Regions from separate parts of the Ammoniphilus soli genome, predicted to be linked through region 3. Evidence: riboswitches for the same ligand, from Rfam matches in the RefSeq annotation. Region 3 holds a riboswitch; each other region holds the start of a gene.
What was found. Region 3 has a riboswitch for cobalamin ahead of ABLT31_RS31735 (S-layer homology domain-containing protein). Riboswitches for the same ligand answer to the same signal wherever they lie in the genome.
Positions count from the first base shown of each region.

Region 1 (10,644 bases), on a different contig from region 3:
TCAGCGTTAAGGCTGCAAGGATAACGACAAACGCGTTCAGTGATTCCTTTAACCCCTCCTCATCTTTTTTTCCTCGCTGCTGGGATAAGACGGTCAATGTTACGCCATTGATGCCAATGATAAAGGATAGAATGGCAAAAAGGACGGATCCGGAAATAGCTACTGCCCCCAGTGCATGGCTCCCGACAAGCCTTCCTACCCACATGCTGTCCACGACCTGATAAGAGATCTGAAGAATGTTTGTCAAAAATATAGGGATGGAAAAAGAGATCATCTGCTTGAGCAGATTTCCTTCCGTGAAATCAATGGATTTATTCACTGTTTTCTCCTTCTATATATGTTGTTGTACTATCATACCACATTGATTTTTATGTAGGGACTAATGAGTTTACGAGTAAAAATTGCAAATTTCCCATGGAAAAGGGGAGTATAAAGTTCCGAATTTCTTCAAAAGGAAGAATCCAGCCTGGTTTGAATGTGTGCAGTCCTTTGCTATACTAAGTATATTTCTTACAGCTAACTATAATTGAGGTGTTATTACTTTGAAAACCGTTATGGTCATCGGTGGTGGAATAACGGGGTTATCCACCATGTACTATCTGCAAAAAAGTCTGAGAGAACAACAACTGGACGCGAGATTAGTCCTTATTGAGGCAAATGAAACGTTAGGCGGCAAAATCAAAACCGTGCAAGATGGTGAATTTATCATGGAAACGGGCGCCGATTCCATTATCACTCGAAAACCCAATGTGGCTCCCTTGCTGGAGGAGTTGAATTTACAGGAAGATGTTGTTTATAACGCAACCGGCAAATCGTTTATCCATGTGGATGGCGAGTTGAAGCTCATTCCCGAAGATACGATATTTGGCATTCCCATGAGTTTGGAATCGCTTGCGAAGACGGACTTGATTTCTGCTGAGGGAAAAGTGGAGGCATTAAAGGATTTCTATACGAAAAATGAGACTTTTACAAAGAACGATTCGATTGGATTTTTCCTGGAAAGCTTTCTTGGCAAGGAGCTTGTGGAGAAACAGATTGCCCCTGTCATTTCCGGCGTATACTCCGGAAAGCTTAAGGACCTTACGATTGCTTCAACGCTGCCCTATCTGCTGGATTATAAAAATGAATATGGCAGCATTATTAAAGGTCTATCCGAGAATATGAAAAAATTCAAAGGATCCGGTGATCGAAAGTTCCTCTCGTTTAAGCATGGGGTATCCGCTTTGATCGACGGTTTAGAGAAACAGCTGACCGATGTGGAAATTCTCAAAGGGACAAAGGCGGAACGAATCCAAAAAGATCAAGGAAGGTATCGGATTACCCTGAATGACAGTCAATCCATCGAAGCCGATTTTGTCGTCCTAGCTGCAATGCATACGGTTGCCCAATCGCTCTTGCAGGATGAGGAGCTGGATGTGGACTTTAACCAGTTAAAAAACAGTTCGCTGATCAGTGTTTACCTTGGGTTTGATGTTCCCGACAGCCAGCTTCCTGAGGATGGAACCGGGTTCATCGTTGCAGAGAATAGCGATTTAGTCTGCAATGCCTGTACCTGGACAAGCCGGAAATGGCAGCATACATCCGAAAATAATCACTTGTTGGTAAGGCTTTTCTATAAAAGCTCAAGCCCAGCCTATGAGACCCTGCAAAAGCTCTCGGAAGAGGACTTGATGCAGGTGGCGCTGAAAGATATCAAAGATAGCCTTGGACTTACTGCCGAACCTGTCAAATATGAAGTGACGAAATGGCATGAGACGATGCCCAATTATCATATCAAACATCATGAAATTGTTCAGTCCTTAGAAAAGAAAATAGAGGTCAGCTATCCCCATATCCTGCTGGCTGGATGCTCCTATTACGGTGTGGGAATCCCGGATTGCATTGCTAATGGAGAGAAAACAGCGGAAACTATAGTCAAGCAGATGGACTTATCAAAGGCACCAGCCCCTGTGTTCTAAAATGAAGAAAAAGCTGATATCCTATTGAGGAAATCAGCTTTTTTGGGATTTATTCTCCAGCTACAAAGACATTCCAGCCATACGGATCGGAAACCGAACCATTTTGAATGCCAGTAATGGTATCGTAGAGCTTCTTAGCAAGCTCACCCGTTTCTCCGTTATGAATAACCATTTTGTTTTCCTGCCAATTCAATTCCCCAATAGGTGAAATGACTGCAGCAGTCCCTGTTCCAAAAGCTTCTTCAAGCTTGCCTTCTAAGTGCGCTTCGTGAAGCTCTTGAATGGACAGTCGTCTTTCTACTACTGGAATTCCCCAATCCTTAAGCAGATGGATCACGGTATTTCTGGTGATCCCATCCAGAATACTCCCGTTCAAGGCAGGCGTGACCACTTCCCCATTGATCTTGAAGAAGACATTCATGCTTCCCACTTCTTCAATATAGGAATGCTCTTTCCCGTCTAGCCAAAGCACCTGAGAGAATCCTGCTTTCTTGGCTTCTTCCTGAGCTTTGATACTTGCTGCATAATTCCCTGCGGTTTTAGCGAAACCGGTTCCCCCGCGAACAGCACGTACGTATTGGCTCTCGACATTGATTTTAACAGGGTGAATTCCTTCTTCGTAATACGATCCGACAGGGGACAGGATAACCGCAAACAAATATTCGTGGGATGCACGAACTCCCAAGCAAGGCTCGGTAGCAATAATAAACGGACGAATATATAAGGAGGTTCCTTCATCATATGGAACCCAATCTTTTTCAATTTCAACAAGGGTTTTTATATAATTAACGAAATCAGTTTCATCGATCGGCGGAATACTTAATCTCTCGTTAGAAATATTTAAACGTTCTGCGTTTTTATCAGGTCGAAATAAGAAAATCTTGTTATCCTTTGTGCGGAAGGCCTTCATTCCTTCAAATATCGCTTGTCCATAATGGAACACCATGGCTGCTGGATCAAATGTAAACGGACCGTAAGGAACAATTCGAGGATCATGCCATCCTTCGGATACAGAATAATTCATCAAAAACATGTGATCAGTAAAATACTTTCCGAATTCCAGTTTCGATGTTGGAATCTTTTCTTTTAAATTTTGGCTTAATTCGATTCGAATTTGCTGTTTCACCTTTGGCAACTCCTTTATGTTTAGGAAATACGCTCTTTTTTTAATAAGAGGCTATCATGAGGGATAGTGAATGGTTAATAATTATTTTCTAGTATAAAGTTTTTTTTATCAGCGGACAATCGAAAATATATAAAGGGAAATCTTTCAGTTGACAACGCTCGTATTAAGAAGGAAAATGCTTGGGTTAGAGCTGTTTCTAGACAGGGCACTATGGGGTATATATAGATTATTCGATTCAGTAACGAGAGGAGTAAGACTGTGAAAAATCATAAGGATAAAAGCCAAAGAGGGGGGACATTCGGAAGCAAAGAAAATTTTGTCGTGATCACCGTCATGATTCTCGGTGTGTTTGTAGCGATCTTGAATGAAACGCTTCTGAATGTGGCGTTGCCCAAAATCATGGGTGATATTCAAATTTCCCCCAGTACGGCACAATGGCTGACTACTGGGTATCTGCTTGTCATCGGGGTACTCATTCCGGTCACTGCTTTTTTAATACAGCGGTTTACTACAAGAAGCTTGTTCCTCACAGCGATGGGCCTGTTTACCGCGGGGACCTTTATTGCGGGGGTTGCACCGGGCTTTGTTTTCCTTTTAATCGGAAGAGTACTTCAAGCGTCCGGAACCGGCTTGCTTTTCCCTTTACTGACTAATGTGGTGTTTGCCATGGTTCCTCTAGAGAAAAGAGGATCTGCCATGGGTACGATTGGGATTGTGATCACCTTTGCTCCCGCCATCGGTCCAACATTGTCTGGGATCATTGTGGAGCATTTCAGTTGGCGAGTTTTGTTTTACAGTGTTTTGCCCATCGCATTTCTTGTCATTATGTTTGCGTATGTGAAGCTTAAAAACGTAACCGAGACGACCCATCCTAAAATTGATCTTTTGTCCTTGCTGCTTTCCACTATTGGCTTTGGAGGGCTTGTGTACGGCTTTAGCAGCGCAGGTGAAGGGCATGGAGGCTGGTCGAGCAATGCCGTCCTCATTCCCATTGCGGCCGGGATTGTTTCTATAGCATTGTTTACATGGAGGCAGCTGGTATTAGCACAGCCATTGCTGGATCTCCGAACATTTAAATATAACATCTTCAGGATGTCGACACTCATTATGATGGTCGTCATGATGGCCATGTTTTCCTCCATGATGCTGCTGCCCATTTTCCTGCAGAACGGATTGAAGTACAGTCCATTAGAGGCAGGGCTGATCATGCTGCCTGGAGGAATTGTGATGGGGATCATGTCTCCCATCACAGGCCGACTATTCGATAAATTCGGGGCAAAATGGCTTGCGGTTGTAGGATTAGGGCTGATGGCTCTCGTATTGTGGCAGTTTGCCTTTATTACCGTATCCACGGCATATACTACGATTCTAATATTGAATACGTTCATGATGCTGGGGATTTCCATGCTTATGATGCCGGTAATGACCAATGCCTTAAACGAATTGCCTCGCCCTTTATATCCGCACGGTACGGCGATCATCAGCACGCTCCAGCAGGTTTCGGGCGCTGTCGGCACTGCTCTTCTCGTGACCGTCATGACGAACGGCTCTAAGCGGTTTATAGAAAAGGCGGGGAATACAGTTAATGAGTCGGAACTTCCGATTCTAGCAATGACTGCAGGTATGAAAAGTGCCTTTCTCCTAGCCTTTGGGTTGGTTGCCATGGCTTGGATTGCTTCATTTTTTCTGAAGCGCGCGGTTCCACCTGAGGCAGAATGGGGCAATAAGCAGATGTCTGCTCATTAATTTATCTATTGATAATGCTTTAGCCGTTTTTTCTCTCTCGAATGAGGGAGAAAGCGGCTATTTTTTTCTCCCGATTTCTATTAAAATATACAAATATAAAAGCTTTTTTTCTGAAAATATAATAATATATATAGGTGAAGTAGATTATAAAAATATAGTATAATTATAATTAAGATTTACATAGAAACGAGGGAAGGAAATGAAGATCACTAGTATGATCCTACACATTGAAGAAGAGGATTTTGAAGAATATGAGAACGTTTTACGAAGGATGGGATGGGAGGAACAGACGAAGCACGTCTTCCGTAAAAAATTTGGCAACACAAGTGTAGAAATCAGAGAGCACCTGCCTACTTTCGGCACGACCTTAGAGCTGGTGGTTAGCTTTTATAATCCTGATGGCTGTTCGATAGAAAAGATTTCCAGGCTGTTAAAGGAATTAAAAGAGGCTGATTTATCGCCGGATGCGGAAGAGGCAAACTATTGAAATAGGGAGGTGAGCTAAGGGACAGCCCTTAGCAGAAACAATGGAATGGATGGAATTGATAACGTCTTCAATTGAAAAGGCAGACAAGTTTTATTTTTTGTTTGAATTGGCATTGATTGTATTTGCCGTCAAATTAATGGGACAATTAAGTGTAAAAATAGGACAGCCTTCAGTGTTTGGAAAGTTATTGGTCGGTATTATCTTGGGACCATCCTTGCTCAATATCCTTCATCCCAATGAACTCATTAAGGAACTTGCTGAGGTGGGAGTTATTCTACTAATGTTTTTGGCTGGACTTGAGACCGATCTAAAAGAATTTAAAAAGTCGGCTTTTGCGTCTACATTAGTTGCTGTTGGAGGAGTGATCATTCCCTTCTTTGGCGGAATGGGAGTCGCCTATTTCTTTGGGTATGAAATTCACACAGCCATTTTTATAGGTGTGCTACTTGTAGCAACAAGCGTAAGTATTTCCGTACAAACCTTAAGAGAGCTAGGCAAGCTTAAGTCTAAGGAAGGGGTAACGATTCTTGGGGCTGCAGTATTGGATGATGTGTTAGGCATCATTATTCTATCTGCCGTATTGGGAATCTTTGCCGGGGGAGCCGCGGGTGGAAGCGGCCTCGGTTCATTGATCTTCCTACTGGTTAAAATTATTATGTTTTTTGTCATCGCTGTTGCGCTCGGTTACTTTATTCTTCCTAAATTCATTACGTGGTTCAATCAATTTCAAGTTTCCCAAACCTTGCTTGCGGTCAGCGTGATCTCCGCCCTCCTGTTTGCTTATATGGCTGAACTGTTTGGGGTAGCTGGGATTGTTGGAGCATACGTGTGCGGATTAATGCTCAGCTTGACACCGCATCGAGACGAAATGACTCATAAGGTAGAATCGTTTAGTTTTCCGTTTTTCGTACCTCTCTTTTTTGTGAATATCGGGTTGGTTGCTAACTTTAAAGAAATGAATACGGAAATCATCTGGTTTAGCCTTGTGCTTGCCTTTATTGCGATAATTACCAAAATTATCGGATGCGGGATTGGTGCAAAATTGGCCAAGTTTGATACGAAGAGTGCACTCGGAATTGGGACAGGGATGATTGCTCGGGGAGAAGTGGGGCTCATTGTTGCCTTGATCGGTATCGATCGAGGACTTATTAGCAATGACTTGTTCGGCGCTGCAGTGATTGTGGTGATTGCGACAACCCTTGTCACTCCTCCGCTAATCAAGTTGACCATGAAAAGGAAAAAAGAAGAAGAGGTCAAACCCTTCGTGGTAAATGCCTAAATCTAACTTGATTGAATTCGGCTGCTATATAGCAGCCTTTTTATGTTCTTTGACTATTTGACATGAAACACAAAGGTTTTATATAATCAAAAACGAAACCAAAAGGTTTTATTTTGCCAAAGGAGATAGATATATGGAAAACAATCATTCCAATACCCTGCCAGACATTAAACAAACTGTTGTAATTGAAGCTCCGATTCAAAAGGTATGGGAGACCGTCTCCACGTCCGAGGGGATAGCCTCTTGGTTCATGCCTAATGATTTTCAGTTGGAATTAGGATATGAATTTCATCTGCAATCGCCTTTTGGTCCGTCTCCTTGCAAGGTCATAGAAATCGACGCGCCTAACCGACTATCCTTTACATGGGATACCGAGGGCTGGGTAGTTTCGTTTCTCTTAAAAGAGCTGGATAATAAAACTGAGTTTACGCTGATCCATGGCGGATGGAAGCAGGAGGATCAGCTCGTTTCAAAAGCCAACGAGAAGAATTCCGTCATTCGCGACCGAATGGCACAGGGCTGGGCAGGAATTATGGAGAATCTTCGCAAGGGTGTCGAAAACTAGGTGACCTCTACAGCACAAAAGCCTGATATTTTTCAAGCTATTGCGGACCCTACACGGCGAGAGGTTCTGCGTTTGCTCGCCGATAAAGAACTGCCTATTTCGGAAATCACGTCCCACTTTACTATGAGCCGAACAGCCATTGCCAAACATCTGCATGTTCTATCAGAAGCAAAATTAGTCCGCGGCCGAAAGGTAGGCAGGACCAAGCTGTACCGGCTGCAGCCAGAACCCTTAACAGAACTGAAACAATGGCTTTCTTTCTATGAAAAGTTTTGGACTAACAAACTATCTATGCTCCAGCATGTGGTAGAAAAACATGGGGAAAAGGAATTGAAAGTGGTTCGGCCAGATAATCAGCAAGACTCCAAATAAGACAAAACAGTAGATTCACAGAGCGCCACGTCATATTTGTGGCGCTTTTCTTTGATAGAATAAACACAATGTGGTAGGATTAGCTAGTCAAAAAATAACAAAGGGGGACAATAAATATGTGGCAAGAATTTAAGACATTTGCGCTGAAAGGTAATGTACTTGATCTTGCGATCGGGGTTATTATTGGGGCCGCCTTTGGAAAAATAGTCACCTCATTGGTCAATGATTTGCTGATGCCGCTTTTAGGTCTTCTTCTAGGAGGACTGAACCTATCCGGATTGGAATTTCAGTTTGGCAATGCCGTATTAAAATATGGGGCTTTCCTGCAGACTGTCGTTGACTTTTTAATTGTGGCCTTCTCCATCTTCCTCTTCATTAAAGGATTGAACCGGTTCAAGCGGAAAGAAGAAGCGAAACCTGCTGCACCGCCTGCCCCATCCAAAGAAGAAGTATTGCTGACGGAAATTCGAGATCTCTTAAAACAGCGGAGAGACCTATAAGGCAAATTTGAAATTACCCGACCTTCATCTAATTATGGTGAATATCGGGTCTTTTTTTTTATATTTTTCTCGCAGAACTATACTTTAGAACTAGTTTTTATAATTATTAATCCTGCAGCATGGATCCTGCCACGGGCATTTGGTATTTAACAGAGGATAGCAATCCTAGCTTTCTCTATCGTTTTACACCTCATAATCGCAGCCAAAAGCTAGGTTCCTTGCAGGAAGGTGGAATACTAGAAGCGGCTGCGATTGAGGTGCTTCCGAATTCGGCTGCGAGCACATTCAAGACCGGACAAACTTTCGGGATCGTTTGGAAGCAAGTAAAGCCTGAGCGCGCAAAAGAAGATGCAAGAGATCTCGGTTGCATTCAGTTCAGCCGATTAGAAGGATCTTGGTTTGCGGCGGGCGCTCTTTGGTTTGACGATACGAGTGCTGGAGATAAAAGATTAGGCCGGGTTTATCGTTATTTCCCTGCAACGAACACATTGGAGCTTTTCTATGAATCTTCCGATAGCAACGATCTTGAGATGCCGGATAACATCACTATCACGCCTTGGGGAGACCTGTGGATTGCCGAAGATGGAGGCGGTTCAGACCGGATTATTGGGCTTACCCCTGAAGGCAATGTTTATACATTTGCAGAAAATAAGCTGAACGGCTCAGAATTTGCTGGACCTGCCTTTTCTCCAGATGGCAACACCTTATTTATCAATGCTGCGCGTCAGCGTGCGATGAGCCATGCTGCTCCTCCTGCCCACTTTGCTCCGGTCATTTCGGACAAGCTAGCGGCATTTGCAGAAAAACAAGGTATTTCTGTATTGGAAGCGGCCGCCTTACATCGTCATGGCGTGACGGTTTAATAATACGAGGTGTGTTTTTGGTATTGATTTCTATAAAAAAAGATATTAATATAAATTAAAATGAAAAAGCAAATTTGGTGCCACGTTAGATTTCGTGGAGAATAGGGAAGCAAAACCACACGATGTGTCCATCGCTGTATAAGGGAGTGAATATACATAATGCCACTGGTTTAAAGCTGGGAAGGCGTATATTCACAATGAACTTGAGTCAGAAGACCTGCCAAATTTAGTATCCTAACTTTGAGAAACGACACCATCTCAGTCTTATTAAGGCTGGGATTTTTTGTGTTGAATTTAAAATTAGAATCACTGGGAAGGAGAAGGTGTGTTTTGTTAAATGAACTGCAAAAAGAGGGCGTTTTTAAGGCGATATCTGAGCGAAGGGATGTTCGACAGTTTAATTCGAAACCGATACCGGAGGAAAGCTTGGAAAAAATTCTACTTGCTGGCCACCATGCCCCCTCAGTTGGATTTATGCAGCCATGGAATTTTATTCTAATTAACGATGAGAAAATAAAAGAAAGGCTTGCGTGGGCAGCGGATAAAGAAAGAAGGGCATTAGCGATCCATTATGAAGGAGAACGGGCTGATCAATTCCTTAATCTAAAAATAGAAGGAATTAGGGAGGCACCTCTTACAATCTGCGTAACTTGTGATCCGACAAGAGGAGGATCTCACGTGTTGGGGAGAAATTCCATTCCGGAAACTGATATTCTTTCCGCGGCCTGTGCCATCCAGAATATGTGGTTAGCTTGTTATGCAGAAGGTTTGGCCATGGGTTGGGTCAGCTTTTACAAAAAAAATGATGTGAGGGACATCCTGGGCATACCGCCGCACATTGAACCAATTGCTCTTCTTTCCATTGGATACACCGATAACTATCCGACGGCTCCCATTTTAGAGACGGAGAACTGGGAAAAAAGAAGGTCCATAAATGATCTTGTCTTTTTTGACACCTGGGGATCAGCTTTTCAGGAAAACTCAACGCTATTGGAAAAAACGGTAAAAAAAATCAAACCTTTAAATGAATACGCAATGGAAAAGGCACAAGTACATTTAGATCAGCTGACCAAACCGCCGGGAAGTTTAGGGGCACTCGAAAAACTGGCTAAGCAATTGGCTGGCATAACGGGTACCATGCAGCCTGGTTTCCCTGATAAAAGAGTGGTGGTAATGGCTGCTGACCATGGAGTTGCTGAAGCTGGCGTATCAGCTTACCCTAAAGAAGTCACCGTACAGATGGTCCATAATTTTCTGCGTGGCGGCGCCGCTATCAATGTGATGGCAAGAAATGCAGGAGGAAAAGTCGTCTGCGTGGATGTGGGCGTAGATGGGGATTTGACCGGTGTTGACGGTTTGATCCATCGCAAGGTAGCCTTTGGTACAGCGAACATGCTGAAGGCTCCAGCTATGAGCAAGGAACATGTCATTCAAGCCATGGAAGCCGGGATCCAAGTGGCTTTTGAACAGGTTTATGAGGGAGCGAAGCTGTTGGCTACGGGAGAAGTAGGTATTGGAAATACGACAACCAGCTCGGCTGTGTTATCTGCTTTGACAGGCAAGCCGGCAGAGCAGGTTGTAGGCTGCGGGACAGGAATTGCGTCTTCGTCTCTTTCAAGGAAAATAGACGTGGTTGAGCAAGCTCTTCAGTTACATCAACCTGATCCAAATGATCCGCTTGATGTTCTTCAAAAGGTGGGAGGATTGGAAATAGCTGCACTTGCGGGGCTAGTCATGGGAGCCGCAGT
Region 1 covers NZ_JBEGDL010000001.1:692,002-702,645, forward strand. Annotated here, with positions in the region: gene ABLT31_RS03870 (MATE family efflux transporter) at 1-319, opposite strand, end outside; gene ABLT31_RS03875 (protoporphyrinogen oxidase) at 543-1,958, shown strand; gene ABLT31_RS03880 (branched-chain amino acid aminotransferase) at 2,008-3,084, opposite strand; gene ABLT31_RS03885 (DHA2 family efflux MFS transporter permease subunit) at 3,418-4,830, shown strand; gene ABLT31_RS03890 (hypothetical protein) at 5,030-5,317, shown strand; gene ABLT31_RS03895 (cation:proton antiporter) at 5,367-6,596, shown strand; gene ABLT31_RS03900 (SRPBCC family protein) at 6,730-7,161, shown strand; gene ABLT31_RS03905 (ArsR/SmtB family transcription factor) at 7,162-7,533, shown strand; gene mscL (large conductance mechanosensitive channel protein MscL) at 7,650-8,033, shown strand; gene ABLT31_RS03915 (alkaline phosphatase PhoX) at 8,153-8,896, shown strand; cobalamin riboswitch at 8,955-9,135, shown strand; gene cobT (nicotinate-nucleotide--dimethylbenzimidazole phosphoribosyltransferase) at 9,227-10,644, shown strand, end outside.
Region 1: it holds a riboswitch for cobalamin, as region 3 does, so the genes downstream of both, cobT (nicotinate-nucleotide--dimethylbenzimidazole phosphoribosyltransferase) here and ABLT31_RS31735 (S-layer homology domain-containing protein) in region 3, are expected to answer to the same signal.

Region 2 (10,644 bases), on a different contig from region 3:
AGGTGGCCCGCTGGACGACAGCTACTGGCGTATCCTCGCTCCATCCTGCTGCAACCAATTCCTTCACTACCTTCTTGGTCAAGGTGGCACTTAAGAAAAGCGCCAGCGTGCAATGATGGGAAGCCAAATCCTGCAGCTTTTCCCTATCCGGTACCGGCGTTCTTCCTTCGGCTCGGGTAAGGATAAGCGTCTGGGTCAAATCCGGAATCGTCAGTTCCGCCCCCACAGCCGCGGCGGACGCAAACACCGAGCTTACTCCCGGTACAATCTCATAGCCCACGCCATGCTTTTTAAGCAAAGCGACCTGCTCCATCGTGGCTCCGTATACCGCAGGGTCTCCCGTGTGCAGACGAACGACGGTTTTGCCTTGTTTAAGGCGGTCGACGATGGTTTCAACCATTTCCTCTAGGGCCATCCCTGAGCTTTTCAGAATCTCCGCTCCGTCTTTTGCCTTAGCTACCAGCTCTTCATTGACTAAGGAATCGGTGTACATCACTACGTCTGCCTGCTGCAGCAGCTTCAAGCCTTTGACCGTAATCAGATCCGGATCCCCTGGGCCAGCCCCAACAATATATAATTTCATCATTTTCTCACCACCATTAAAGTTAGGTATTCCAGCTCCGCCCGCTCTAGCTCCCGGACATCTCTCCATATCATTTCTTCGGAAGAGGTCACCTTTGTCACGACCGAAGCTTTATCCGTTAAGTTCAAATCACGCAAGACCATGAGAATGCTGTCCAGCACCTTCGCCACTTTGATGAAGATGACGCAATCGTGGTCAAGAAGCGCTTTTCGCATGGCCTCCATATCTTCTGTGGCTGGAATGATCCCAATTTGCTCATCCCCGTCTGCAAGCGGTAGGCCTAACTGCGAGGCTGCACCGAGAAAAGAAGAGATGCCCGGCACCGATTTGACTTCCACTTCCGGATAAAGTTCGTTCATGAGCCTCATCATATGGATAAAGGTGCTATAAAACATGGGATCCCCTTCGGTGACAAAGGCCACATCTTTCCCTTGGCGCAAATGCTCCCACACCAGGTGGACCGTGTTTGTCCATTCCCGTTCCAAAATCTCCTTATCTTTCGTCATCGGAAAGACGAGACCCAGCATCTCTTTTTCATTGGGGTTTACATACATTTCCATGATGCGATGAGCATAGCTTTTGCTCCCCATTCGCTTCTTCGGGTAAGCGATAACCGGCGACTCCTTTAAAAGTCGAAAAGCCTTTACCGTGATTAATTCCGGATCCCCTGGCCCTACACCTAAACCATATAGCGTGCCTATTCTACTCATTCGATGAGTCCTCCTTTTTTGCGCTGAGCCGTGATGATGTAAATCGGATTGAGACCTTCAAAGCGGGTCATGTTCAAGATCGGCTTGCTTCGGGATACTTGTGCCAGAATGACATCCGTATCCATCCCTTCTCGCCCAAAAGCTTGCATCGCATCATAAAGATTTTCGATCGTTGCTGCGTTCAGCACGATTCTTCCGTTCGGCTTCAAACGCGTGCAGCAAATATGCAAGAGCTCTTCCATTTCCCCACCGGTTCCCCCGAGAAAAACGGCATCGGGATCGGGAAACTGATCCAGCCCCTCTGGTGCTTTGCCATGGATTACCGTGAGATCCGCCCGGAACTTGCTCATATTTTGGCGGCAATTTTCCAGATCTCCTTCATTCTTCTCAATGGCAAATACAGCGCCTTCTCTGGCGATCTTTGCCGCTTCAATCGCTACGGAACCCGTGCATGTCCCAATATCCCAAACCACGCTGGCGGAATGAAGGTTCAGCTGGGCTAAACTCAACACGCGCACTTCTTTTTTCGTAATCAATCCCTTATCAGGCTTTCGTTGGGCAAACTCTCCATCCGGTATCCCGAGGGACCAAGCGGGTGATTTTCCCTTCTTGATGAGAATTACGACATTTAGTTCGGAAAACGACCGATCCAACATTTCCTCAAGGGAATACCAGCCTGCTTTTTCCTGCTGACCGCCCAGATTTTCACCGACAAATGCTTGATATTCTACCATCCCAAAAGAAATCAGATATTTAGCAATCTCCGGGGGACTATTTTCCTGATCCGTTAACAGAGCCACTTTGGCTTTCCCATCTATGCGCTGGGCCAGCCCTTTGATGCTTCTTCCGTGCACGCTGGTCACGTAAGCATCCTGCCAGGACTCACCTATTCTTGAAAAGGCGAGCTGGATGGAGCTGGCATTCGGAAAGATATCTGCGTTGCATTTTTTGGACAAATATCCTCCGATCCCATAAAATAAAGGGTCTCCGGAGGCGAGGACCACGGTTCGCCTGGTTTCCGATTGGAGTCGATCCGCTAAGGCCGTTAGGCCCCCCTTAATGACGATCTTCTCCCCTGTATATTCCGGAAAAAAATCCAGCTGCCGCTCCCCGCCAACCAGAATTTCACTTTCCTTAATCCAGTTCAAATAGATAGGGAGAAGACTTTCCTTGCCGTTATCGCCGATTCCAATGACTTTCATTCGATTATCCATGTAGACTCATCCTTCCTAGCAGCTCACCTTTCAAGGTCGTCAGTACGGTTTCCATTTCCATTCCGCCCCTTACTTCTTGCAATCCGGAACGGCAGCAGTATTCGCTGAGGGTGTGAAAAAAAGATTCGTAACCACTTTCTCGCATCAGGTCCCCTACCTGTGAAGCGGTATTGGCACCCGCGATTTCGGCAACAAGCTCATCCGGAACGCCAGACTCTCGAGCCACTTGGGCTAAAAAGCCGAAATCCACGGGAGCGCTCTTGGAATGGACCATCATCACCCCTTGGGCCACCTTCGAAAACTTGCCCATCATCCCCACCAGCGTGACCTTTTTTGCGTTTTTCCGTTTGCATTGCTGCAAGGAAAAGCCGACAAAGTCCCCCATTTCGATAAAGGCCTCCTCCGCGAGCCCTGGGTAAAGTTCCATGGCGTATTTTTCGCTTCGGCCTCCGGTCGAGAGCACCAAATGCTCACAGCCGTTTTGTACCGCGACGTTAATCGCCTGGACAATGCTCGCCTTATAGGCGGAGGTCGAAAAGGGAACGACAATGCCGCGGGTTCCGAGGATCGAGATTCCCCCGATAATGCCGAGGCGTCCATTTAACGTCTTCTTTGCGATTTCTTCTCCGTCGGGAACAGAAATGACCACCTTTACCCCCCGACGAGTTAAATCATAATCCTCCAAAACCCCTTGAAGCGTCTCCCGAATCATCATGCGGGGTACCGGATTGATCGCCGCTTCTCCGACTGCAACAGGCAATCCAGGCTTCGTCACCCGGCCTACCCCGATTCCCCCGTCAAGCTCTACGCCCATCTCCTTGTTCCAGCAAACCTCAGCGAGGATGAGCGCCCCATGCGTCGCATCGGGATCATCTCCTGCGTCTTTAATTACCCCGGCCATCGCCGTTTCCGCGCTATATTCACTTCTCTCGATGGTAAATGTGACCTCCTGTCCCACCGGCAGGGAAATCGTGGTCTCGCACGGGGTTTCCTGTCGGATGAGAGCTATAAGTGCCGCTTTTGCCGCGGCTGTCGCGCAAGCACCCGTCGTATAACCATGCCGCAGGGATTTCGGCTCTTTTTCCTCCATACTCCTCTACCCCAACCGTTCAGCCATTAATGATATGGCATTGAGAGCTGCAACCGTTACAGGACTTCCTCCCTTTCGGCCCATATTCGTGATAAAGGGAATGTCCAGCTTAGCCAATTCCTCCTTCGACTCCGCTGCCGATACGAAACCGACGGGCATGCCGATGACCAGTCCCGGCTTGGCCTCTCCTTCCTTGACCAGGCGGATGAGTTCCAGCAAAGCCGTCGGTGCGTTTCCGATCGCAAAGATCCCGCCTTCTGCCTCTTTAATGGCTTTGCGGATTGAGATGATGGCGCGCGTTGTATTCAATCGTTTCGCTTCCTCCATCACATCCCGATCGGAAATGAACACCTTTACTTCCCCGCCGTATTTTTCGATCCGCCCCTTGCTGATTCCCACTTGGACCATTTGCACGTCAGCCACAACGATTTTGCCACTGCGGATCGCTTCTATTCCGGCTTGAACTGCTCGCGGATGAAACACGAGGCTTCGTCCCAGGTCGAAATCCGCAGAAGCATGAATAACGCGCTGGACCACTGGATATTGCTCTTCGGTAAAGGGATGCTCGCCCAATTCCTCCGTAATGATCTGAAAGCTTTTTTCTTCAATTTCCTGGGGCTGTACCGTTAGGGGTTTAAACTCCGTATGAAATTCCATGTGCCTGATCTCCTTTCAAGGTTTGGTTGAGTTGCGACAATACACCGTCAAAGTCGGAAAACTTGGTACCGTATTGAATTTGGGGACGAGCGATAATGATCGTCTCAATTTCCATTTCCAATGCCGCTTCCACCTTTTCGTCCACTGCTCCCACTTTTCCGCTTTCTTTGGTTATCATGAGCGTCACCTGATATTGGCTGTACAGCGCTTTATTCAAGTCCTTCGTAAAAGGCCCTTGCATGGCGATAATATTTTTTTGCTCAACGCCCAGCTCCTCGCATTTTTCCATATTGTCTTTTCGCGGAAGCATCCGGGCAATTAGATTGGTTCCCGGTAAACCTAAGAGGCGATCAGCAAATGTTTTTAAGGTCTTGCTGCCTGTGGTCAGCATGATGTTGCCGCCCTTTTTTGCCGCAAGCTCTGCCGCTTGGACATAATCCTCGACGACCGTGACCAGCTCATGCTTCGGGTAGGCCAAATTTTCCCTTTCATAGCGGATATACGGCACTCCGACAGTTTGAGCCCCAGCCATGGCATTTTTAGAAGCCTCCTCTGCGTAAGGATGACTTGCATCGACGACAGCTTGAAATCCTTGCTTCTGGATGAGCTCGGTGATCTCGGAATCTGTTAACCTTCCTACACGGACTGGGATTTGCGCCTCTTCCATTGCTTTTGCCGCATTTTCGGTGACAACTGTCGCCATTAGCGGGAATCCTTCCGCCTTGATTTTTAGGGCCAATTCCCTGGCATCGCTTGTTCCGGCCAATACTAGAATCACGTTATTCCCTCCTTTCCCTTACTTCACTGGTACCGTGTCATGGTGATGATGATCGTGATCGTGGTGATGATGGTGGTGCCCATGATCATGGTCGTGATGATGATGGTGATCGATATGTTCCATCGCTGCGATTCGGTACTGACACGTATCGCAGTTCATTTTCACTTCTCCGCCCAGCGCTTCAATCGCCCGATCCTTAAAGACCTCTTTCAACTGAGGATGGAATCCGAAATAGGGAGCAAGCGTAAATCGGGTATCTGGGTATTGGTCTCTGTACTGCTGTACCATCGCTTCCATGCGCTTGATCAATACCCCGGTAAACAGGAAGTAGGGCAAGACAATGACGTGCTTTGCCCCCAAGCGGATGCATCGTTCCACCCCTTCATCCACTAAAGGCGCAGTTACCCCCATAAAGGCCGGTTCTACCCAGTTGGCTTTGCCTCTTTCCCAGAACAGGCGAGCCATCTTGAAAAGGTCGCTGTTCGCATCGGGATCACTGCTTCCCCTGCCGACAAGCAGAACCGCAATATCTGGATCTTCCTGCAGCGGATCGAATCCGCACTCCTTCATCCGGGAGGCTAAGATGCTCAACACCTCTTCATGAATGCCGATCGGGCGCCCATACGTAAATTTCACTCCAGGGAAACGTTCCTTGATTTCATCGATGGCTGCCGGAATATGGATCTTGGCATGTCCAGCGGCAAAAAGCATCATCGGGATCACTGCCACCTCGCTGGCCCCTCGCTTGACGCAGGCTTCCAACCCCTGCATGACAGTCGGCTGCTCAAACTCCAGGAAACACGTTTCTGCGATCGGTACTTCCAGCTCTGGCAGAACCCCTTCCACAAACTTCCTGACTTCCTCATTTCCCTGCGCATCCTTGCTCCCGTGTCCGACAAATAAAATGGCCTTCATTCCTTACACCCCCATGTTTAATCGCCGCAAGCAGCAGGTTCAATACTGACGGCCGGCATTTCCTGATACCTAAATCCCTTGACTTCTCCTACTCGCTTAAAAAACTTATGGAACCGCTCGTTCGGATAGCCATTTTGTTTAAACTGGGCCACGATCTCTTCCACTAGCGGAACAATCTCTGCCGGCTCAATGCCTTCCGCGACCGGTATGCCGGAATGGGCGTTTCTTCCTACGGTTTTCGCTCCCAGGAATAAGTCAAACTTTCCTTTCCGGAATACGATGCCGATATCTTCCTGAACCGCCCCATAGCAAGCCATTCCGCAACCGTTGAACCCGATCTTGAGCTCTTTGGGCACTTCCATTCCGCCTAAAGATTGCTGAAGCTGCTCCGCATAGGGGATCGGCTCATTCTTTTCCCCATCGCAGAAATCGCAGGCTTTTACCTGAATCACGTCCCCGATGGGCGCTAGGATAAATCCTTCTGTCCTTAAACGTTCCGTAACCTCCTCGGGCTGTGCAGCGGGAATCCGCAAAATGATTTGGTGATGCGGAGTATACTCAATGCTCCCCTTTTCCCCTGCAACCTCCGCAAGGGCAATCATCTGCCGGGGCGTGAATTTCTTGTTGGCAACGCCCGGGCTGACGGCGAATTCAAAAATGGATTCTTGCTGCAATATCGGTTCCGCTTGGTGATTTGCCTGTCCTGTTGGCGGATTGATGAGGGAGAGCGCCTCAGTCGCCCACTCTAAAGGAGTTTTTGGCGTTTCGAAGGTCTCCTGTTCCAAGGCCCAGGGCTCGTTCTCTGCTTTTAGGCGCTGATGCGGCTTTAAGGGCTGTTCATCAGCCGTGAGCGTATATTTGCGCTGGTAGCCGCGGGGGGTAATCATCAACCCGTCATAAAGGAATGTCGATGTATTGCCGATCACTACCGTCGTCAGCATCCCGATGTCATGGTCCAGCATCCTTTCAAGCGTGGTGACGATAACATGCTGGCGATCCCGATAGGCGCTTTTGACAAGGCCAACCGGAGTGTCCGGGGATCGGTATTTTAATAGAATCTTCTGCGCTTCCACGATCTGCCTCGTTCTTCTGCCGCTTCTCGGATTGTATAAGGCAATCACGAAGTCTGCCTGGCCTGCCGCTTCAATCCGTCTCGCGATCAGATCCCAGGGAGTCAGGTGATCGCTTAGGCTGATGGTGCAGGCATCATGCATAATAGGAGCCCCTAACAGCGCCGCGCAGGAATTGATGGCAGATATGCCGGGGACAATCTCCACTTCTACCCCTGACTCCTTCTTCCAGCCCTGCTCTACTAAAACTTCATAGATTAATCCGGCCATGCCATAGACGCCCGCATCGCCGCTGGATATGACCGCTACCTTCTTTCCCGTCTCGGCTTGGCGAACCGCTTCCCGGGCACGGCTGACTTCTTCCGTCATCCCCGTGCTCACTACCTCTTGATCCGTAAGCAGTCCTTGAATCAGCTCCACATAGGTGGAGTAGCCGATGATCACATCGCTTTCCTGGAGCGCCTCCCGCGCCCTCTTGGTTATATGCTCAAAGCTTCCGGGACCAAAGCCAATGACTAGCAGCTTCCCTTTCATGGCTGTACCACCCTTTCTTATTTTCCATACGGTTGGTCAATCAAATAACAGGAGAAAATCCGGCTATCTGAAATTTGAGGGTTCTTTCGATGAAAATAGCAGGAAAAAGCCCGGCTATTTCTTTGAAATGCGCAAAATTTGATAGTTTTGCCTGGCTTAACAGGAAATATGTCCGATTATTTGGCCCTTTTTCTAGCCAAACACTTAAATAGCTGGAAAATCTCCTGTTATTTCGAAAGCTAACGAGACCTCCTGCAACAAAAAGCTGCAAAACCAAAAAAGCACCTCCAACCATGAATGGTTAGAGATGCTTTAATAGCTACTAAAATCATTTCATCAAGAAGACAAAATGGCAGACTGCATCCTAACACTCTCCTATTCCTCGTAGGTTGACCGTGTTAAAGAAATAGGCAGGTCTCCTGACTTAGGACTTCCTTCCAGCGCCTTCCCAGTTATGATTCCAGTGGCTGTTGCTGAAAGCCGCTAATTTTCCATTAGCGTCCATCACAGTGGCGGGACCGTGTCGGATTGTACACCGAGCTTCCCTATTAAGCTGAACCTAGATTCAGCACCTATCTCTTCATTCGCTATTCAATTGTACAACTTATAGATATGGTCAAAAGTTCTTAATATGCCTAAATCATACAGAAAAGCCAGTTGGCATTCAACACCTTATTTCAATTCGATATATGTTCCATTTTTCAGAATGCAGGTCTCTATCCCGTAAAACCCTGCGATGGCTTTGATTACACTGCCATGGGTGATGAGCAAAATCCGGTCGCTGGGATAGGCTGCCTCCAGATAGCGCAAGCCCTGCTGCAGCCGTTCCCGGAAAGAATCCAGGCTCTCTACCCCGTAGCATCCTTCCGCCATTTCCTCCACATCTTCGATCTGGTAGCATTGGCGGATTTCATCGATGGTCTGGCCTTCGAGATCCCCGAAGGAGCGCTCCTGAAACTCGTCGCGCAGTTCGGCCGGAAGCCGCAGAATCTCGCTGCAAAGCGCCGCGGTTTGCTGGGTCCGAAGCAGAGGGCTTGCAATCATCCGATCAAAACGATAGTTTAGTTGGGTTGAAAAAAATTCACCAATCTCCAGGATTTGCTTAATTCCCGTCGAATTAAGCGGAACATCTTTTCTCCCTTGCATTCGCCGCTGTACATTCCAGTCTGTCTGTCCATGCCTTAAGAGGGTGAGTTTCATTTGCTTCTTTCCTTTACCAGAATTTCTCGAATCCCATTCTGCCTATCATAACCAGGGCGAGAAACAGGAGGGATACAAGCTTCATCACCTGTACGGTTTCTCTTATATCCTGAGCCCGGATCGGCCGCAGGGGATCGCCGAGCCTTGCCCGATGGGACGGAACTCCCTGATAATAATTCAAGCCCCCCAATTGTATCCCTAGTGCGCCAGCCATCCCAGCCTCGGTGAACCCGCTGTTGGGGCTCGGATGAAGCCTTGCGTCACGCCGGACGATCTGCCAGCTTGCCGTGCCGTTATGACCTTTTATCCAGCAAGCGACCACGAGAACAGCCGCAGCCAGCCGCGCCGGAATATAGTTGGCCCAATCGTCAAAGCGGGCTGAAGCCCAGCCTAAATTCATGTATCGCTCATCCTTATACCCAACCATTGAATCCAAGGTATTCGCTGCCCGGTAAGCCATGGCTAAGGGTGCACCGCCGATGGCTGCATAAAACAAGGGAGAAAGAATCGCGTCCACAATATTCTCGGCCACCGTTTCGACCGCACCTCTTGAAATTTCCGGCTCATCCAAGTTCTCCGTGTCCCTCCCGACGACCATGGAAAGGGCTTTTCTGGCTTCCGCCAGTTGACCGCTCTTCAAATGCCGAAAAATCTCCATGCCTGCATCGGCCAAGCCCTTCGTAGCAATCGTAGTCGAGATCAGCCAAACCTCCACTCCCCATGCCAGCCAGGGATGGATGGCGCTCAACCCTATCAGGAACAGCCATACGAGAAGAAAGCTTCCTCCTACGAGAACCAGGGGAAATAACAGTCCCGCCCATTTCAGTTGCTTTTCCTTTAAACCAATAGCTCTGATCCCTATTTCCAGCCTGGTGATCAACCGCCCCATTCCTACTACAGGATGAGGCAGGAACCGAGGATCTCCAATCAAGCGATCCAAGAGATACGCGCAAAATAAAGTCATGGCTTGAATCATCCTGTTTATCTCCCTTGCGTCGCAACGGCTTCATAAACCGATTGGTACACCAGTCTCCCAATGGCATTCCCCACCGTCGTTGCTGTTCCGGCAAATTGATGCTCATGCTCCGCTTTTCCTTGCTGGCTTGCCGCTAAAACGATCGCATCGCTTGTCGTTCCGGTCGCAATCCTTCCCTCCGCATCGCAGATCTGAAGGTCCTGAAGCGCGGCCGCCTTCGCTTCCGATGCGGTCATAATTCCGTTGATGATCGCCGATGATGAAAGGCGGCCATCGAGCATAATCAGGATATTGATCGTTCCGAATTGATAGGCAGGAAAGGTTTGGCGCGCCATGCCCGCTCTCGCAGCGTTTCCTGTCCCTGCCGTTGCGCAGCAGACCAGCCGAAATTGGTCTCCGGCTTCTTCATGGATAGAAGCATTCGCAAGCTTGGCCGCTGTCAGCAATCCTACGGTTTCCCCGAGAGGATAGCCCCGGCGGGCCAGCTCTGCCTTGATCATCCCCTGCGGATCGTCGCTTTGATAGGAATGGGAAACAAACCCATTGAAAAAGTATCGGGCATGGGCAAGCCCGCCTCCCCAGAGTGCGCTGCTGCATGAAGCAAGAGGGGCACGGGACCTGATTAAAACATGGTCTATCTTATAATCTATGGAAATGTCCGGCCAAACTTGTGATCGGTAGTTTGCTTGCCATTGGAAGGGTTGTGCCATCCGTTTTCCTCCATTCATTCGTTATTCGGACGATGAACAGACCAGTGGCTGCCGTTCCACGTCGCCTCCAGGTAATTCCCATGGGGCAGCCCTTGCGTATCCCAGAATTTATCCGCAGAGCCCCGCACCCATTTGCTTTCGAAATAGCGGATAACCCCGCCATGGCTAACCAGCGCAATCGTCTCTCCTTCGGACGTGTCCTGAAAC
Region 2 covers NZ_JBEGDL010000016.1:58,565-69,208, reverse strand. Annotated here, with positions in the region: gene cobM (precorrin-4 C(11)-methyltransferase) at 1-583, opposite strand, end outside; gene cobI (precorrin-2 C(20)-methyltransferase) at 583-1,293, opposite strand; gene cbiE (precorrin-6y C5,15-methyltransferase (decarboxylating) subunit CbiE) at 1,290-2,507, opposite strand; gene ABLT31_RS24805 (cobalt-precorrin-5B (C(1))-methyltransferase) at 2,500-3,597, opposite strand; gene ABLT31_RS24800 (precorrin-8X methylmutase) at 3,604-4,254, opposite strand; gene cobK (precorrin-6A reductase) at 4,232-5,032, opposite strand; gene ABLT31_RS24790 (sirohydrochlorin chelatase) at 5,051-5,947, opposite strand; gene cobJ (precorrin-3B C(17)-methyltransferase) at 5,965-7,551, opposite strand; gene ABLT31_RS24780 (hypothetical protein) at 7,592-7,828, opposite strand; cobalamin riboswitch at 7,944-8,142, opposite strand; gene ABLT31_RS24775 (histidine phosphatase family protein) at 8,224-8,751, opposite strand; gene cbiB (adenosylcobinamide-phosphate synthase CbiB) at 8,765-9,727, opposite strand; gene ABLT31_RS24765 (adenosylcobinamide amidohydrolase) at 9,733-10,437, opposite strand; gene ABLT31_RS24760 (histidine phosphatase family protein) at 10,452-10,644, opposite strand, start outside.
Region 2: it holds a riboswitch for cobalamin, as region 3 does, so the genes downstream of both, ABLT31_RS24780 (hypothetical protein) here and ABLT31_RS31735 (S-layer homology domain-containing protein) in region 3, are expected to answer to the same signal.

Region 3 (10,644 bases):
AGGTCGGAATCCCATGTCCATTAAAATAGAAGCCAGCCCGCTAGTCCCTCTCTCGTTGGCGAGTTGGCCATTCAGTTCCTGGTTGGAGAGAAGGTAGGAAATGAGATGGTTATCTCCTTTTTTCCAGGTGTCGGAAGTTGGGCTTAAGAATACAGCAAGAAGAGCCTTAATCACTTCCGTCGTGGTGAACACGTTCGATGAAGAAGCGGTCCATCCCTGCTTCATACCACCATCCTGGTTTTGAAGCGTTTTAAAATAGTCAACTGCCTTTTGTACCGCTCCATCACTAGAACCAACGCCTAAGGCGGCTAAGGCGCGAATCGCATAAGCGGTCATATCAGGATCTGTGAAAGAATAATCCGTGCTAAAGCCCCATCCCCCATCCGCATTTTGCTGCTGAACCAGCCAAGCTTTCGCCTGCTCAGCCTGAGGTACCGGCTCATCCGCCGCGTGAAGCGCCAGGATTGCCCAAGCATGGCTGTTAACCCATGTCCGCTCAGACTCTAAGCCATAATGCCCGTTATTGTCCACTCTCGACTTTAATACGTCAATGAGATTGATCCCGTAAAAATCTCGCGGATCTTGCCCGATTGCCGATACAGCCATCGCAAGGCGCGCATAGTCCGTTGTATAGCTTACATTGGGAGCTAAAGCCTGAACATCTGCTTTTAAATGGTCCACATACTGCTTGCCGTCTTTCGTGAATAAGGAAGATTGAAGATTCTCCCCCGCCTGGGCTAACGCCATCGCGGTCCAGTCATCAAATCGGCCATTCGCTTTTTGTTTCGTTTTCAGGTAAGCGATCGCCTTCGTGAGGGCGGCTTGCTCTGTAGAGGTCTCCTTGCTTAAACTAAATTGCCTAACATCGGGCACGCTTTCGTTCCCATACTGATCTATAGCTTTCAGCGAAATGGTATATTCACCTGGATCAATGCCTGTGAAAACAATAAGGTAAGGAGCATAATTCTGTGCCTCAGTCCGCCTGGTCTGAGAAAAATCCCCTTTTTGAATTGTTACCTCAACAGTCAGCTTCTCCGTACTATCCCAAGCCAAGGAAGGTTCCTGAAGATCACCTGTCACCATTAATACTTTTCGGTCGCTATCATAGGTGTTGCCTTTGAAGGCAGGTGGAGCAAGATCACGTTCCACCATATCCGAAACAACCTGAAGGTACAGCTCGTCCGTCCGGACAAGCTTCTGAATGCCATCTTCTTCATGTCGAACAGTGAAAGAATAGTTTCCTACAGGCTGTCCAGGCAGCACCGCCTGTCCATGCTGATCAATCGAAAACACCTGATTCTCAAAATAAACACTGGCCCCGACGGTAGGCTCACCATCTTCCCCATAAACGGAAAGGGTGACGGTTTGTCCTTCTAAGACAACGGGTTGATAACGAACATCAGGGATCTTCGTCACTCCCCATGTCGAATAATAGAACACAATTTCATCGCCAGGGTATATCGAAAATTGGTCCGCGGTGACGGATGGATACTCGTAACTACCTCCGCGCTTCACGTAATACCACCACGAACTGGAATAATCTTCTGTTCTTCTCTCGCCGGATATCGCATTTATATTGCTCCCATATTGGGTTTGCTCGATATCCAGCTGACTTTCACCCATCGCAGCAATCAGCGCATCCAGCGCTGTAGGCCCTGCTTGCACCTGTACATTGGCAAGGGTTTGGATGCTTCCTTCTACTCTAACTTTTACATTGCCTTGATTCGAGGCAACTGCCTGGGATGAAAAACCGCCTAGAACGGTTATCAAGAGCATCACCCAAGCCAGGCATACCGCCAAGCCTTTGTTTCTCCAATCTCCCCTTCTCATCATCTTCCCTCTTTTCTTGTTGTAATTGAAAAAACCTTCCCCGAACACGAAGAAGGTTATCCACATCCAAAACGATGACATGCAGAAATAAACCTTCCTATTCCTCGTAGGACGGGCCATCTGTTGTTCAGGCAGGTCTCCTGGCTCTAGTTCATCTCCGCCTTATCCCTTCCCGGATATTCATCCAGTGGCTTTATGCTAAGGCAGATCCCTATTACAGTGGCGGGACCGCTCCGGATTCGACACCGGATTCCCTCTTTCTGTCGATAATCGACACCTGAACAATCTTGGAAATCTATCATTCATTCTCTAAATATTAGCAAGCATTCACATGGGCGTCAATGGAAGGGAAAAATAGAAGGGATTGCTAATGAATAGGAGTGTAGAAAAAAAACACGTGGTAGTTTCAAGGGTACTATTTGAATATTAAAGGGTAGGACTAGTTTTTATAGCAAATAATACATTGAGCTGTCTCCCTTGAGGAGGACAGCTCTTCTTTCAAGAGAATATCACGTTAGTTCGGATAGCACTACATTTCAATACACCATGGATAATTAGACTTATAATCGATCTTAAATTTATACTCCCCTATCACTGCATGACCTTAATATTCTTCGAGGCTACTTTTATAGAGTACAAGAGCTCCCTGAGCATTCTTCATTTGAATGCCATCGTATCTCCTCAACACCTCATCTAAAGCTAGATAAGCAACACCATCTTTTATGGTCAAAGATGGTGTATTTCCAATTTTATAGGTTCGATTTTTAGTCCCTAATTGAAGGGATACCTCATGGCGTTCTATATCATAACTTACTTTTCCATTCCACAAGTAAGCCATCTTACGCATCGAAAGATACCACGTTCCCTTCTTTTGAAAGGCTAATTCTATCGGGCTTTCATCTCTTTCTCCATTAATCAGAACGTCTCCTGCTGATCTTAATATAATTCTACTATTATTTTTCAGGACATAAAAAGCTGCTTGAAGCTGCTCTATTGGATCATCAACAAAAATATCCGGATATAACCCTACATTGTGAATCACAGTATGATTAGGGCTAAAGTACTCTTCAACCGTGAGCTTTAAGACTCCTCCAGTTCCAAGAGGGATGGCTTCCTGAACCGTTCCCTTCCCATAGGTTAGAGCACCGATGACCTTGGCTTTTCCATTGTCTCGCAATGCCGAAGCGATCAATTCAGCAGCACTTGCCGTATTTTCATTGACCAGAATGACAAGCGGGAGCTGCCAATCTGATCCGTTTTTAATCTTTAATTCCTTTTCATTTCCATCTTTCTCCTTCATAATGACAATCGTACCATCTTCAATAAAAAAACCGGAAAATTGCAGAGCCGATTCTAAAGTACCTCCTAGATTATTTCTTAGATCAAGAACTAACCCTTTCATATTATTCCTTTGAAGTTTAGCCAGCTCCTGTTTAAATAATCCTACTGATTCCTCATTAAAGGTCGAAAGCGACAAATAACCATACGAACCTCTTAATCTGGATTTAACGAGAGGAATATGAACTTTTTGTCTTGTTAATTCTACCGTTTGTATTTCGTCATCTCGTTTAAATTCTACAGAAACTGTACTTCCCTCTGGACCTTGCAAATAAGCTACAGCGACAATGACGCCTTCATTCACTGCTTCTACCCCATTGACTGAAAGGATCGTATCTCCCAATTGAATATTTGCTTTTGCTGCAGGGGAACCAGGGTATACTTCCTGCACAACCATTTTTCCCTCTTGTAAATTAAGCTCTACGCCAATACCAGAGTAGACGCCTTCCACGTAACCCAAAAAGTCAGAGAACTCTTGATCGTGAAAAAACGTTGTGTGGGGATCCTGGAGTGCTTGTACCATCCCCTTTATCGCTGCATCGCTTAGTTTCTGTTGATCTGGAGTATTTAGATAACGGGATTGAATGAGATCATAGACTTCTAAAATACGTTCTCTATTAGGATCTTTTTTCTGATCTGCTACAACTATATTGTTAGAAGAAAAAAGGAAAAATAGAGTAGTGACATATATGAATGATTTGTACAATAAAAACAACTCTCCCTATCTGGAATAGAGCCTAATTAAAATTGGCTCAATTTATATATTTTTGCTACCTCTTCCTAAAATATCCTAAAAACGCTAATTTTACAACTTTATATAATTACGGATCCATAAACTACATTTATGATCAGACAACTTAACTATAAGAGAGGTACAATCATATCTGCTATACCACCATAAATAGGTTTTCATATAGTTTTTGTTTTCGTAAAAAATATTTAAATGCAATTATGGGTGGAAAAAAACGCAGGTGGATGGGAATGTAGAATTAATATAATATAGTAAACAAAGACAAAGGAGGTACCTCAATGGGCCTAAAAAAGTTTATCTTCAGAAAGAGCACAGCTATAGAAAACAATAAAGAAGTATATCGAAAGTTTTTGATTAACTTATCGGAAAATCCTAACCATGAATATTTGCGCAAATTAACCATTGAAGCTGGAGAGCAATATTATAGCTCTCTGCAGAAAAATGGACAGTTATCAGAAAACGACAGATTTGCTATTAACAGGGATATTAATGCAGCAGCAGAGCATAAGACAATCAATATAACAGATTAAAACAAAGGAGCTATCTCATTTTGAGTAGCTCCTTTATTTCATTTTTTAAAAAGAAAAAAGAAGTTCCAAAGGAACTTCTACTGAATAAAAGCTAAATACTCTTGTACTTTTTGTTGAATTTGAGGAAATTCGATCAATGATCCATTGATAATTTGCTGAGATTTCTCTTGTTCCCCGTTCAATTGATATGCTGCAGCAAGGAGCGCTTGGATCTCCAGTCTAATGTCAGCCTCCTGATCTCCCATCGCTTGCTCTATGACCGCTATAACTTCTTCATATCTCTTCTGCACTAGCAGAGCTTGACCGGCATAAAGCCTAACAACCGTAGGAATATGATAGTTCCTCTCATTCATCTGAACAGGATGGTTTACCATGTTTTCATGCCATTTATTCATCTGTTCATAATCGCTCACTATGGAATGAGCATATTCTTGAGCTTTGACATGATCCTGACCAAGATACTGGCGCATAATGTCACTTTTAATTTTCATGATATTCTGGTATAGGTCTACATTGTAATGATCTTGGATTAAACTTTTATTGAAATACTCTAATCCCTTATCAAATTCTCCATGTTGTACATATTGAACGCCTACATTGAACAACAACCGTGCATTATTGGGTTCTAAGTTTTCCATATAGACAAGCTGTTCCAATAATTTCTGCTTATACTGTTCTTGTTGGGTTTGTTCAAATAGCTGCATGTTTGCACTGCTTGCGATGTATTGATGCTCCGTAGAATAAGGATTTTTATCTATTAGTTTATTTACCAATTCTTCTGTTACCTGACCATTTTTTATCGTAGCTAGCGTCTGGTTGGCTGAATAGAATTTCAGGCTATAGAATGAAAAGATGGTAACTAGGATTAAAAGACCACTTAGCGTGGTGTAATAAATGGCTGGCCTGGAGAATGTTGTGCTCTCCCTCTTGGTGTCCATAGCAATAGCCAATAGAAATAGAACAATATACCATACCGTCCCGTAAGAAAAGTTAAAATCCAAGAAACTGTGCACGAATATCATGACGAGAGCAGGAATCGCTGCTCGTGTATACGTGTACTGTTTAAGATTTGAGTTCCCCAGGTTCCTGATTGCATTAAAGAAAAAGAAACCAAAAACGACTAAGAAAACACCAAGACCTAATAATCCTGTATTCAATAATACTTCTAAATATCCATTGTGGGTCTCATTACTCCAGTAAGGGATCTCTTGATATTTTGTAAATAGGACTCTCCAGCCTTCACCGCCTACCCCTGTAAAAGGATGATCCTTTACTATTTTCATAGCATCCTGAGCAAACATGGACCTTCCCTGGACACTATAGGTTCCTGTACTGATATCACTTATTCTCTCTTGAAATGCTGTAGGTAACTGTTTATATACAAAACCTTGATTATACAAATCTAAAAACAATAGAAAACCAGCTACACCTGCAGCCAAAGTTAGAAAATAACGTGAAAACTTCACTTTATTAAATTCATTTAATTTCCAGCCAAATTTACGATTCAACTGGCTAATAAGCAGGATTACTCCTGCAGTAGTCAGTGTAATTATACTGACCATGACTAGGCTTGTTCCAGTAATTATCCTAAATAATAGAAAACCAGACCCTAGTGATATCAGAGTATACAAAACATATATCAATTGGCGGCTAAACGGGAGGAGTATAAGCCCCGTAATCCATGCAATTGGAAAAACCAAAAGTGCACCACGTGAATAGGTATGGAATAAATCTAATGGGTAGAGAGCCATGGGTAAAGCTAGAAGGATGCAAGTCCAAATAGAGTTCTCTCTATCAGTAAGCCATACCAAGGAAAATACCCAAAAGGCACCAACAACTGCTGCAAAAGTATTTCCATATTGGAAGACACTTGTAAACCGTGAGTTTCCTAGATGGTCAATAAGAATGACATCTGGATAATCTACCAGTTTAAAATAGCCTAGTACAGCAAAGGAAGAAAGAACTAGAGCTAGAACAGCGATCAGGTGGGGCAGTATTTCCTTTAACTTTTGATCTCGTGATATCGAAACTAGCATCACAAATACTGCTGAATAATTAAGCCAACGAAGGAGATTATCAAAATTCCCTTGCGGAGATTCAGCAGTAAAAAAAGAGATCAAATAAGTAATGGTTATTAGAAAAATGGATAAACCCGGAAAGTAAAAGTTTTCTTTTACAACAAATAATTTAACCACCCAACTAATAAATAATAAATAAACAAAGAAATGAATAAGATAGAAATCCGCTTCAAAAAAAAGTCCCCTACTAAAAGGAGATAGAATAAATAAGAATGCCAAAGCACTTACAATAAAATAATTCATCTAATACCCTCCACCCAAATTATATCTCCTATCATTTTACATAATTCGCCTCCTATAGACAATTTAAAATATATGGTTGACTGTCCAATAATATATCCGATACCTCAAAAAGCAAAAAAGGGCAAACCCTAAGGAGACCTTATTTGTCCTTAAAGGTTTTAACCCTCATGTTTTATCTATTCATAGAATTATTAGTTTCCTGCAAGTACCCAAGGCTTCTCGAACGCAATTTTAAGCTGTTCATGCTGAACCGTAACATTAAATATTTGCTGCTTCAGTTGTTCTACGCTAAGTGTTACTTCTGTTAATTCTGCCTCTATAGCCATTCCTACATCATATTTGGCTTGAACCATTTTCTGGCCTTGTTCCGCTTTAGCTAAATTTGCTTGTAATACGCCAATCTGGTTTTCCAACTGTCTAATATTATAATACATCGTTCTAATGCTTTCCTCTAACTGTTGCTTCGTGTCAGCAAGGGTTAGCTGGGCTTTCGTTACATCAATTTCCTTTGCTTTATACGGAATTGGATTTGACGGATCATTGAAAGTGTAAAGATCCACATCTAATTTAGCAAGATCAACTTGCTTCTCAAGTGACCAAAGAGAAGGATTCTCAGCTACGACGTTCCTCACATGATGGTCCAAGTTAACCTCCATGAGCTTTTCAAAAGAAGGGTAATCCTCTAATACATAGGTCTCTCCGTTATCTAACCCCAATAATTGATTAAACTTTTGTTCTGAATCTGCCAATGCCTTATTCGCAGCTTCTAGTTTTTCTTTTGCTTCCTGTACATTATTTTGTGCTTGTATTGTGTCAGATTCACTAGCTAATCCTGCTTCTGCTTTTATATTTGTAATACGTTCTTGGCTTAAGACATGGTTTAATGTCAACTCAGCCAACTGCATTTCTTTTTGTTTTTGGAGGATTTCATCATAAGACTTTCTTACTTTAAAGTATAAGGCATCTTTTAATGTATCGACATTTTTCTTTGTCATTTGCAAACTGATATCCGCTTGCTGTAAACCTTTTAAAGCTGATCTTTCTAAAGCATCATTTGATCCATTACCAGTCCCAAGTGGAGTGAAATTCAGATTATCACCGGCTTTATCACGGACCTCTTCCGAACGTTCAATATCCGCAATAGCTTTCTTTAAAGAGGGACTGTTTTTCTCAGCGTAGGAAAGAGCTAGCTCAAAGGTTAGTTTCGTAGCTTTAGATTCCTTCGTATTGATATGGATTTGCTTTGTAGCTCCATCCCACTTCACTTCAGATCCGAGAGCTTCACTAACAAATCGCAGAGGAATCATCGTACGACCATTCATGATCTTTGGGGAAACATCTAAAGTTACAGGCATCCCATTTATCAGTGCCGTATCTGAACCGACCGTCATGATAATTCTTATAGAATCCTTCGTTACCGTAATCTTTTTAGCCTTATCATCCCAAGATAAACTAGCACCTAGAGATTCAAATATCCCCCGAAGAGGAACTAATGTAAAATCCCGCTCAATAACAGGAGATTGTTCATACTCCTGAACCTGTCCATTTATGTACACAGTAATGTTGGAGGAAGAACCTTCGGCACCTGTTACGGCCATAGATGAAAATAGAAGTAAGGAAGTAAGTAGTAAAGAGGAGAATTTCTTCATAAATTGTATCATCTCCTAATAATCTTTTGGAAAAGAGAAAGGGACTCCATGAGGAGACCCTTTTCTCTTTATATTAAGCTATTACTTTACAGAAACTGTTCTAGTAGCTTCATCCCAAGTTACTTCTGCTCCAAGAGCTTGAGCTACATAACGAAGAGGTAGAACTGTACGACCGTCTTTCACGAATGCAGCTACATCCATTGGTACAGATACTCCATTAACAACTAAGTTCTTGCTTCCGATTTGGATCTGAGCAATTCTATCACCCTTGATTAGAGTAACAGTCTTAGTGTTAGCATTCCAGATAACATTGCTTTCAGTTACACCAACAGCTTCAGCTACGAAACGGATTGGCAAGAAAGTACGTCCATCTTGGATGAATGGAGCAACGTCAGCAGTCTTCTCAACGCCATTTACAGTGTAAGTAGTGCTGTCGATTGTGAAGTTAGCATTAGCATATACAGTTCCAGGAGCTGGTGTTGCAACTTCAGCAACTGCTACTTTTGCTACTGTGCTTGCATCAAACTTACCAAAGTCATCTGCTTTACCGCTGTTTTCTACAACAGCATTACCTTTAACCTTAGCAACAATTTGTCCTTCTGGAACAGAACGGTCTACGTCAACAGTTACTCCAGAAATCTTAACAGTGCTAACCTTTGTGCTCTTGCTATCAACTTTAATTACTAGGATGTTCTTCTTTCCACCATATACTGCACTAGATACTGTGGTAAGATCAGTAACATCTAGCTCAAGGTTTCCATCAGTTACTTCTACTTTACCTTTTTTGTTGATTTCTACATCGCTAGGCAATTCAACGCGAAGTTCTTTACCAGATCCATCAAGGATAGCACCAGCTTTAGCTTCAGTAATTACGATATCACCGATGGCTTGATCTTTCTTACCAATTACAAGCTTAGGAGTTGTTCCAGCAGTTGCTGTTACAGGAGCGATTGCTTTACCAAGAACAGCTTTACCTTCAACACCTTGACGTCCAGATACAGTTGCTTCGATATCACCAGTGAAGTCAGCTTGTACGGATACTTTGAAGAGCAATTCTAACTCTACTTTTTTATCAGTCTTATCAGCAGGAATAGTGAACTCTAATTCACGCTGATCGTCTGCATCTGCTGTAGAAGCTTCCAATGCTTTCACTAATTTATTTAATTCAGCTTGGAAATCACCTTTGATATTTGTGTCCTTCTTAACTTCAACGCCAATAATCTTTACACCTTTAGGGAATTGAACAGTTGTCTTACGGTTAGCTGTGATAGAACCAGCTACGGTTTCTTTGATTTCAAGTTTAGTCAGTTCAACATCTTTTTTCTCATCGGCATCGCGACCAGAAACAAGCTCAACTTGATCTCCTTTAGAGTTTACTGTAACTGCATAATCAGCATATTTACCTACAGTAACATCTTTGCTAGCCACTTTATCGCCTGTTACTTCAACTACAACATCTCCAAATGAAGCATCTTTTGTATCAACATCTACAACAGGAGTAATTTGAAGGTATCCTCTTACATCAGCAGTTCCGATGCTTGTAGGTTTAATTGTTAGTGTACGAGTACCATAACCAGTCACTGCAGCTCCAGTTGTTGATAGAGATTTGGACAATCCACCTAACGGAGCAACTTTTGTAGCGTCATCCCAAGTAAATCCTTTTGGTAACTTAACCTTGATTTCATCTCCAGCTTTAATCTTATTAATAGCTGTTTCTTCGATACGAATAGCTCCTAATGTCTGATCATTAGCTTCACCAATAGTTACTGTATTAAGAGCAGTGACAATCGCGTCACCAGCCGCAACTTTAGCTAAAGTATACTTACCAGAAGGAATTCCTGCACCAAAGCTTTGAACTTCTACTTCTACTGCGCTACCGCTAAATCCGTCAAGTTCTACAGTAGGAGTAACCTCTACTTTATCTTGACCAGTGCTAGCTGCATTCACTGTAAGGTTTACTGTATAATCCCCTACAATTTCATAAGTTGCTCCAGTAACGTTTAATCCCTTTACCTTTGCTCCTTCTGGGAAAGTTAATGTAATTGTACCGTTTTGAAGATCAGTAGGATATTTCTCATCTTCTTGGAATGTTAATGTTGCTAACTTAGCGGAATCACTATCATCAGAAAAAGTAGGAACTTCGCTAATGCGACTATCTGTTGCTGCACTTACCGCTAATGGAGCTGCTAAAGAAGCAACTAATGCAGCTGTTGTTACCACGTTAA
Region 3 covers NZ_JBEGDL010000034.1:19,948-30,591, reverse strand. Annotated here, with positions in the region: gene ABLT31_RS31735 (S-layer homology domain-containing protein) at 1-1,833, opposite strand, end outside; cobalamin riboswitch at 1,944-2,126, opposite strand; gene ABLT31_RS31730 (S41 family peptidase) at 2,435-3,874, opposite strand; gene ABLT31_RS31725 (hypothetical protein) at 4,198-4,449, shown strand; gene ABLT31_RS31720 (O-antigen ligase family protein) at 4,527-6,770, opposite strand; gene ABLT31_RS31715 (stalk domain-containing protein) at 6,962-8,431, opposite strand; gene ABLT31_RS31710 (copper amine oxidase N-terminal domain-containing protein) at 8,501-10,644, opposite strand, start outside.